DNA from 3 places in the Alkalihalophilus lindianensis genome. Region 2 is predicted to be linked to each of the others. Evidence: predicted binding sites of a transcription regulator. Region 2 holds the regulator's gene; each other region holds the start of a gene.
What was found. Region 2 encodes Rex, which represses fermentation and respiration genes when NADH is low (regulators of the CRP and FNR family bind a similar motif). Its sites were predicted from a motif close to TTGTGAAATATTTCACAA; they were not measured.

Region 1 (2,276 bases), on a different contig from region 2:
AAACGAGAAATTACCTTTACCATTGAAAATCACGATCGTGTTGCGAGGACGTATCATGTCACTCCGCCTTTTGAAGCACCTGACGGATTGCAGTGGGAGGTCCCGTTTGCTACAACGCTTAACCCAGGCGAGAAGCGTGAAGTAGTAGTGGAGCTCGATATGCTGCCGTCTGTTTTAGCAGAAGGTATTCATCACGGTGACATCTTAATCGAGGGAGGACGAGAAACGATCTCTGTTCCTTATGTGTTCTTTATTGAAGAGCCAGATTACCCGCGTTTGATGGCATTCAATTTTGGACAAGGGGATGAGAAGGGTACGTATCGATATGAGTTGTATTTGCCTGGTGGAGCGGAAGAGTTTGGAATTGTCTTGTATGATCCTGACACATTTGAATTTGTCACCTTTTTAGACAGTAAAAAAGACATAGGTCGCGGGATGGTAGAAGGTACACTAGAAAACATTGATCTCTCAGAAGGTGTCTATAAAGCCTTAATTTATGCAGTGAATGATGGGCAAGAGGATACCATTGAGGCGTGGATTACAATTGGAGAAGAACTTCCTCCGAAAAGTCAAGGAACTGAGTAAGAAGAGTGCGTGCACTCTTCTTTTTTTAGTGGGGAGGGGAGTCGGACGATAAACGACACTTCCTTACATTTTCTACAAGTATTCGCGTGTAACCCTTCCTACCCATTAATAAAATACTTGTGCCATTTTCTTACTCAAATATGTATAAAACCCTCTAAAAATGTGGAATATGACAGAAGTGTGAACAAAGGAAGATATCGACAAATCTCTTTTTTTTTAGTCGGAAAACACATTGACACATACTTTTGGCTATTGTACGATTACAAAGGATATGATGATAAGGTTTACATACGAAAAGTGAAAAGGTTCAAAAAGCTCTGGAAAAGCTTGAGGGGAGCGGTGTTCATGTCTACTGGAAAACGCAACCCATGGCGCGCGATGGCGCTTGTTTCAATCATCTCATCCTATGTCGTAGGAGGAGTAGTTGCAGGTGTGTTTACCGGGTTATGGCTTGGGAATCAATTTGGTGCTAAACCAGTTTTCCTCATAGTATCTATCCTCATTGGTTTGGGCGTAGGTTTTTATGGCGTAATGAAGACAATTGAACCGTTCTTAGGAGACGATGAGTAATATGACTTCACTAGAAGGAAAAATGAGACAACAAACGATCATTACTAGTATTTTACTGGTCTTGTTTCTCATAGGTTACCTCGTCACCCCGTTCAGCAAGCAATTCCTCGGCCTACTTTTAGGTCTTTCCGTTAGTTTTCTTAATCTTTGGACAACCTATCGCAAGGCACAAGTCGTTGGAATGGTTGCCGACAGAAGAAGAAAACAATCATTTCTTCCATTTATCCTTGCAGGGTTCGGTTTTGGAATTCGCATTATTCTGACGATTTCTGCGGTTTATTTGGCCCTTATCTATCCAGATATGTTAGATGTTATTTCAGTCATTGCAGGGCTTGCCCTGATCTATGTCATTATTATCCTTGATATGCTAGTTCAATTTGTGAGAAAGAGGTGAACTCAATATGAATGATCATGTAGCGCCTATACGAGAGTTTATGGGGCTGAGCTTCAACATGTCCACGGTGCTAATGACCACAGTGGCGTGTCTGATTGTGTTCTTGATCTGTTTTATCGGAACAAGGCGTCTCGCTATGCGTCCTTCTGGAATGCAAAACTTTCTAGAGTGGGCAATTGATTTCGTCCGTGGAATCGTTAAAGCGAACATGGGCTGGAAGGTCGGTGGACAATTCATTGCACTCGCCTTCACCTTACTATTTTATGTGTTCGTTGCAAACATGCTCGGGTTACCATTTGAGCTATACAACCCGAATACGCACGAAGTTTGGTGGAAATCACCAACATCTGATCCAGTCTTAACCTTGACAATGGCGGTGTTAGTCGTAGGGCTGACTCACTATTATGGGATTAAGATTCGCGGAGTTGGCGAATACATGAAAGATTATATCCGTCCTGTACCATTCTTATTACCATTTAAAATTATTGAGGAGTTTGCTAACACGTTAACTCTTGGTATGCGTCTATTTGGTAACGTATATGCAAAAGAAATCTTAATGATTTTACTTGTAGGTTTAGGGACATCAGGTTTACTTGGAATGTTTGGGGCATTCTTGCCGCTGATTGTGTGGCAAGCATTTGGTATGTTTATCGGTGCGATCCAAGCGTACATTTTTGCCATGCTAGCGATGGTTTACATGGCACACAAAGTAGAAAGTCACTAATTT
Region 2 (2,276 bases):
ATAGGAGCTTCCCTAAAGCAAGCCTTGTTTTTTGCCCCCCACTTAGTGTTGAGATCTTTGTATTATAATCGAATGAATCAAAATGAAGCCCTGAAAGAACACTTCTAATATCGGCTTCGTATTGATAGCCACCCTTATCCTTAAAATCCAACTGCAACTGATCATATTCTGCTAATAATTTGTTGTAATTTGTATCGTTGTTTAATAGATCTGGGTCCGACATTTTCTGTTCCATTTCTCTAAGTCTTTTTTCCATTTTCATAAGAGGGGTAAAGACGGTGAGCATCTCTTCCCAAATAGATAGGCCGGATTCGAGTCCTGTATCCTGTGCGAGATAACCCATCTCAACATCTTTAGGACGGATAATATCCCCACTATCGAACGAGAGCTGACCTGCAATTGTTTTTAAGAGAGTTGATTTTCCGGCTCCGTTTCTGCCTACTAGTGCTACACGGTCGCCAGTTTGTACTTCTAGTTTAATGTTTGATAAAATCGGTTCTGCACCGAATGATTTTGAAAGGTTTACACATTGTAATAAAATCATGGGGTATCCCTCAATCCTTACATATCAGTAGTTTTCTTCGTTAAGTGTAACGTATATAGGATTAATCAACAACTTATTGACGAGTACGTAAAACGATTACATTATAGTGTAAATGGTGTACAATGATACTAATGTTTGTCTTATTTTGAAAAAGAATGACTTATTAGAACTAATCATACAGTGCTTGTGGACCATAGATCGTTTAAACAGAGACGCTAGGAGAGGAGGGAATTTTAATTGAAACCAGAACAAGCAAAAATTCCTCAAGCAACAGCAAAACGATTGCCACTCTATTACCGCTTTTTAGAGAACCTACATGCATCAGGCAAGCAGCGTGTTTCATCAACTGAACTAAGTGAAGCAGTGAAAGTAGATTCAGCAACGATTCGTCGAGACTTTTCGTATTTTGGAGCTCTTGGTAAGAAAGGATATGGCTACAATGTCAATTATTTACTTTCCTTCTTTAGAGAAACACTTGACCAGAATGAATTAACGAAAGTGATATTAGTTGGGGTGGGAAACTTGGGGACTGCTTTTCTCCATTACAACTTCTCAAAAAATAACAATACCCAAATCGAGATGGCTTTTGATGTTGATGATAAAAAAATTGGCACGGAAGTAGGCGGAGTACAAATTTACAATCTTGACGATTTAGAGAACATTTTAGATCCAGAAGTAACTGTAGCCATCCTCACAGTGCCCTCTCAAGCAGCGCAAAAGATTGCTGATCGACTTGTAGATGCAGGTATTAAAGGGATTTTGAACTTTACTCCAGCAAGGTTATCAGTTCCAGATTCAGTTAGAGTTCATCATATAGACTTATCCGTAGAATTACAGGCATTGGTTTATTTTTTGAAGCATTATCCGTTATAATAAGAGTAGATTGGACAAGGAGGTGCTACCTATGGGTTTAGGTGCAGGAAGTATTGTTATTATTGGACTTGTCGCATTGTTGATTTTTGGACCAAAGAAGCTGCCAGAGCTTGGGAAGGCAGCAGGAAATACATTGCGTGAATTTAAAAACGCCACAAAAGGCTTGGCTGACGAAGAGGACGATAAAAAGAAAACAACTAAAGATCAAGCTTAAGCAGGAAGGGTTTATAAATGGAAGCACGTGATATGTCGGTAATGGACCATATTGGAGAGTTGCGACGTCGGATTATGATCGTCGTTGTATTCTTTCTAATTGCACTCATTGCCGGCTTCTTTTTAGCCACACCGTTAATTACGTATCTACAAAATGCACCGACTGCGCAAGATTTATCGATGCATGCTTTTAAGATGACTGATTCTATTAGAGTCTTTATGACATTTGCCTTTGCAAGTGCTCTAATTATTATTTTTCCTGTGATTTTATATCAATTATGGGCTTTTATTAGACCGGGGTTGCATGAGAATGAACAAAAAGCTACTCTAGCTTATATTCCTATTGCTTTTATTTTATTTCTAACAGGAATTGCTTTTTCTTATTTCATTTTATTTCCGTTTATTATTCATTTTATGAGCGATTTAGCGGAGAGATTGAATATTACTGAGCATTACGGAATTAATGAGTACTTTTCTTTTTTGTTCCAAATTACATTGCCATTTGGATTGTTGTTTCAGTTACCAGTAGTGGTCATGTTTTTGACTAGATTAGGTCTGATCACCCCAGCTTTCTTATCGAGCGTGCGAAAACTGGCTTACTTTTTATTACTAGTGATCGCCGGCTTTATCACACCACCTGAGCTGT
Region 3 (2,276 bases), on a different contig from region 2:
GTAGAAGATATCATTGAAACGTTGCCAAAAGAGAGAATGACCATGTTATTTTCTGCAACTTTTCCAACGGATCTTGAGGAACTTTCTAACGAGCATATGAACAATCCAACAAACATTGTCATACACCCATCCAATCAAACAGCTAAAATTTCACATACTGTAATTGAAGCAGAAAAAGAGGGAAAATATCAGTTACTAAAAGATGTATTAATTACTGAAAATCCAGATAGCTGCATCATTTTTTGTCAAACGCAACTCCAAGTGGATCAGCTGCAACAACAATTATCAAAAGCGACTATTCCTGCAAGAAAATTACATGGTGGAATGAGACAAGAAGATCGTTTTCGTGTGATGAATGATTTTAAGCGAGGAGCGTTTCGTTACTTAGTAGCAACGGGTGTAGCAGGCAGAGGAATCGACGTTGAAAATATTTCGTTAGTTATCAATTTTGATACACCGGAAGAGAAAGAAAGTTATGTGCATCGTACAGGGAGAACAGGACGTGCTGGAAAAACAGGCAAAGCGATTACATTTGTTGCACCGTTTGAAGAAAAGTTTATCGAAGAGATTGAGGAGTTTGTTGGTCACACGCTCGTAAGAGTATCGCCCCCAACAAAAAAAGATGTTCAACAGGCTACTAATGCGTATCACTTAAAACTAAACAAAGATCCCGTTCTTAAGACGGATAAAGCAAAAGAACTTAATCAAACGATTATGAAGTTATATTTTAATGGTGGTAAGAAGAAAAAAATAAGAGCGGTTGATTTTGTCGGAACGATCTCATCGATTGATGGTATTCAAGCTGATGATATTGGAATTATTACGATACAAGAAAATTCTACTTACGTGGAAATTTTAAATGGAAAAGGTCCGTTCGTGTTAAGAGAAATGCGTGAACGTACGGTTAAAGGGAAACAGTTAAAGGTTCATGAAGCAAAAAAATAAGTGTAGTAAAGCCACCAATCAGATATTGGTGGCTTTTTAGAAAGTTCAAGTTTCGTTCAATCAGATCAGATGCAATTTCTGTAGAGATTGTTTATAATAGACTTCATACAAACATTGTGAAAAACTTCACTAACTTTAGTTTGACTATAACAAAAATAGGAGAACATGCATATGACAGAGCTTAAGCAAATAGCTAAATCCTATAAAAAAATAAGACTGCTGCTTATCATGACGGCTATACTCACAGGGGCCTCCGTTGTGGCACAAGCTTACTTTATCGTAACAATCGTCGATCATGTCTTTCTTCAAGGTGCTTCGTTCAAAGAAATCACTTCGATGCTTCTCTGGCTATTAGGCGCTTTATTACTTAGAGTGTCACTTACCTATGTAAATGGCTATCTTGGGGTGAGTATGGCGACCTCGGTAAAGGCGAAGCTCAGACAATCTTTGGTCGAGAGCTATACGACAAATCCACTTCAATCATCTCTTGAGGGACAATCGGGTAAGAAGGTAAGTGTGATGATGGATGCAGTCGATGAGGTTGATAGTTATTTTAGCAAATACATTCCACAAGTTATTCAAACATCTATTATTCCATTGATGATTTTAATAGCTGTTTTTACAACACATATTTATACGGCTTTGATCATGATCATTACAGCACCTTTTATCCCGCTTTTTTATATCATTATCGGGATGAAGACGCAGCAAAAATCTGAAGAGCAGATGGATAAGTTAGCAGCATTCTCTGGTCGGTTTCTTGATACGTTGCAAGGCTTAACAACGCTTAAACTATTAGGTCGAGCTAAAGAGCAAAAACAGTCCATTCAAAAAAGTAGTCATGGATTTCGCGATGCTACTATGGACGTGTTAAAAATTGCTTTTATTTCGTCTTTAATGCTTGAATTCATTTCAATGCTTGGTATAGGGTTAATTGCTCTTGAAGTGGGTCTGCGCTTGGTTTTATTTGAAAGCATTACTTTCCATGCTGCATTCTTCGTCTTGGTGTTAGCGCCTGAATTTTATTTATCTTTAAAAGACCTTGGAAGCGCCTTTCATACTGGAAGAGGGAGTATGGGGGCTACCAAAAAAATCTCTGAAGAGCTTAAAAAGGATTCACCTCCGATCAAATGGGGTGAAGCAAAGCTTGATACAAATAATACGCCTCCTGCGATTGAATTGATGAACCTCCACCTTTCGTATGGAGAGGACAAGTTTGCATTAAAAGATATTCAATTGCATATTGCTCCATTTGAGAAAGTGGCAATCGTTGGGCGGAGTGGAGCTGGAAAGACAACCTTGCTTCATGTGCTTGCTGGGCTCATTCCTGC

Region 1: a site for Rex is predicted at 881-898, ahead of RYX56_RS09060 (AtpZ/AtpI family protein). Genes of this name have one in related genera too.
Region 3: a site for Rex is predicted at 1,060-1,077, ahead of cydD (thiol reductant ABC exporter subunit CydD). Genes of this name have one in related genera too.

Annotation. Positions count from the first base shown of each region.
Region 1 is NZ_JAWJBA010000002.1:490,888-493,163, reverse strand. Features, by position in the region: gene RYX56_RS09065 (S8 family serine peptidase) at 1-585, shown strand, start outside; gene RYX56_RS09060 (AtpZ/AtpI family protein) at 931-1,155, shown strand; gene RYX56_RS09055 (ATP synthase subunit I) at 1,148-1,549, shown strand; gene atpB (F0F1 ATP synthase subunit A) at 1,557-2,273, shown strand.
Region 2 is NZ_JAWJBA010000011.1:64,701-66,976, reverse strand. Features, by position in the region: gene RYX56_RS19970 (ABC transporter ATP-binding protein) at 1-544, opposite strand, end outside; gene RYX56_RS19965 (redox-sensing transcriptional repressor Rex) at 782-1,417, shown strand; gene tatAY (sec-independent protein translocase protein TatAY) at 1,449-1,631, shown strand; gene tatC (twin-arginine translocase subunit TatC) at 1,649-2,276, shown strand, end outside.
Region 3 is NZ_JAWJBA010000001.1:831,786-834,061, reverse strand. Features, by position in the region: gene RYX56_RS04505 (DEAD/DEAH box helicase) at 1-945, shown strand, start outside; gene cydD (thiol reductant ABC exporter subunit CydD) at 1,117-2,276, shown strand, end outside.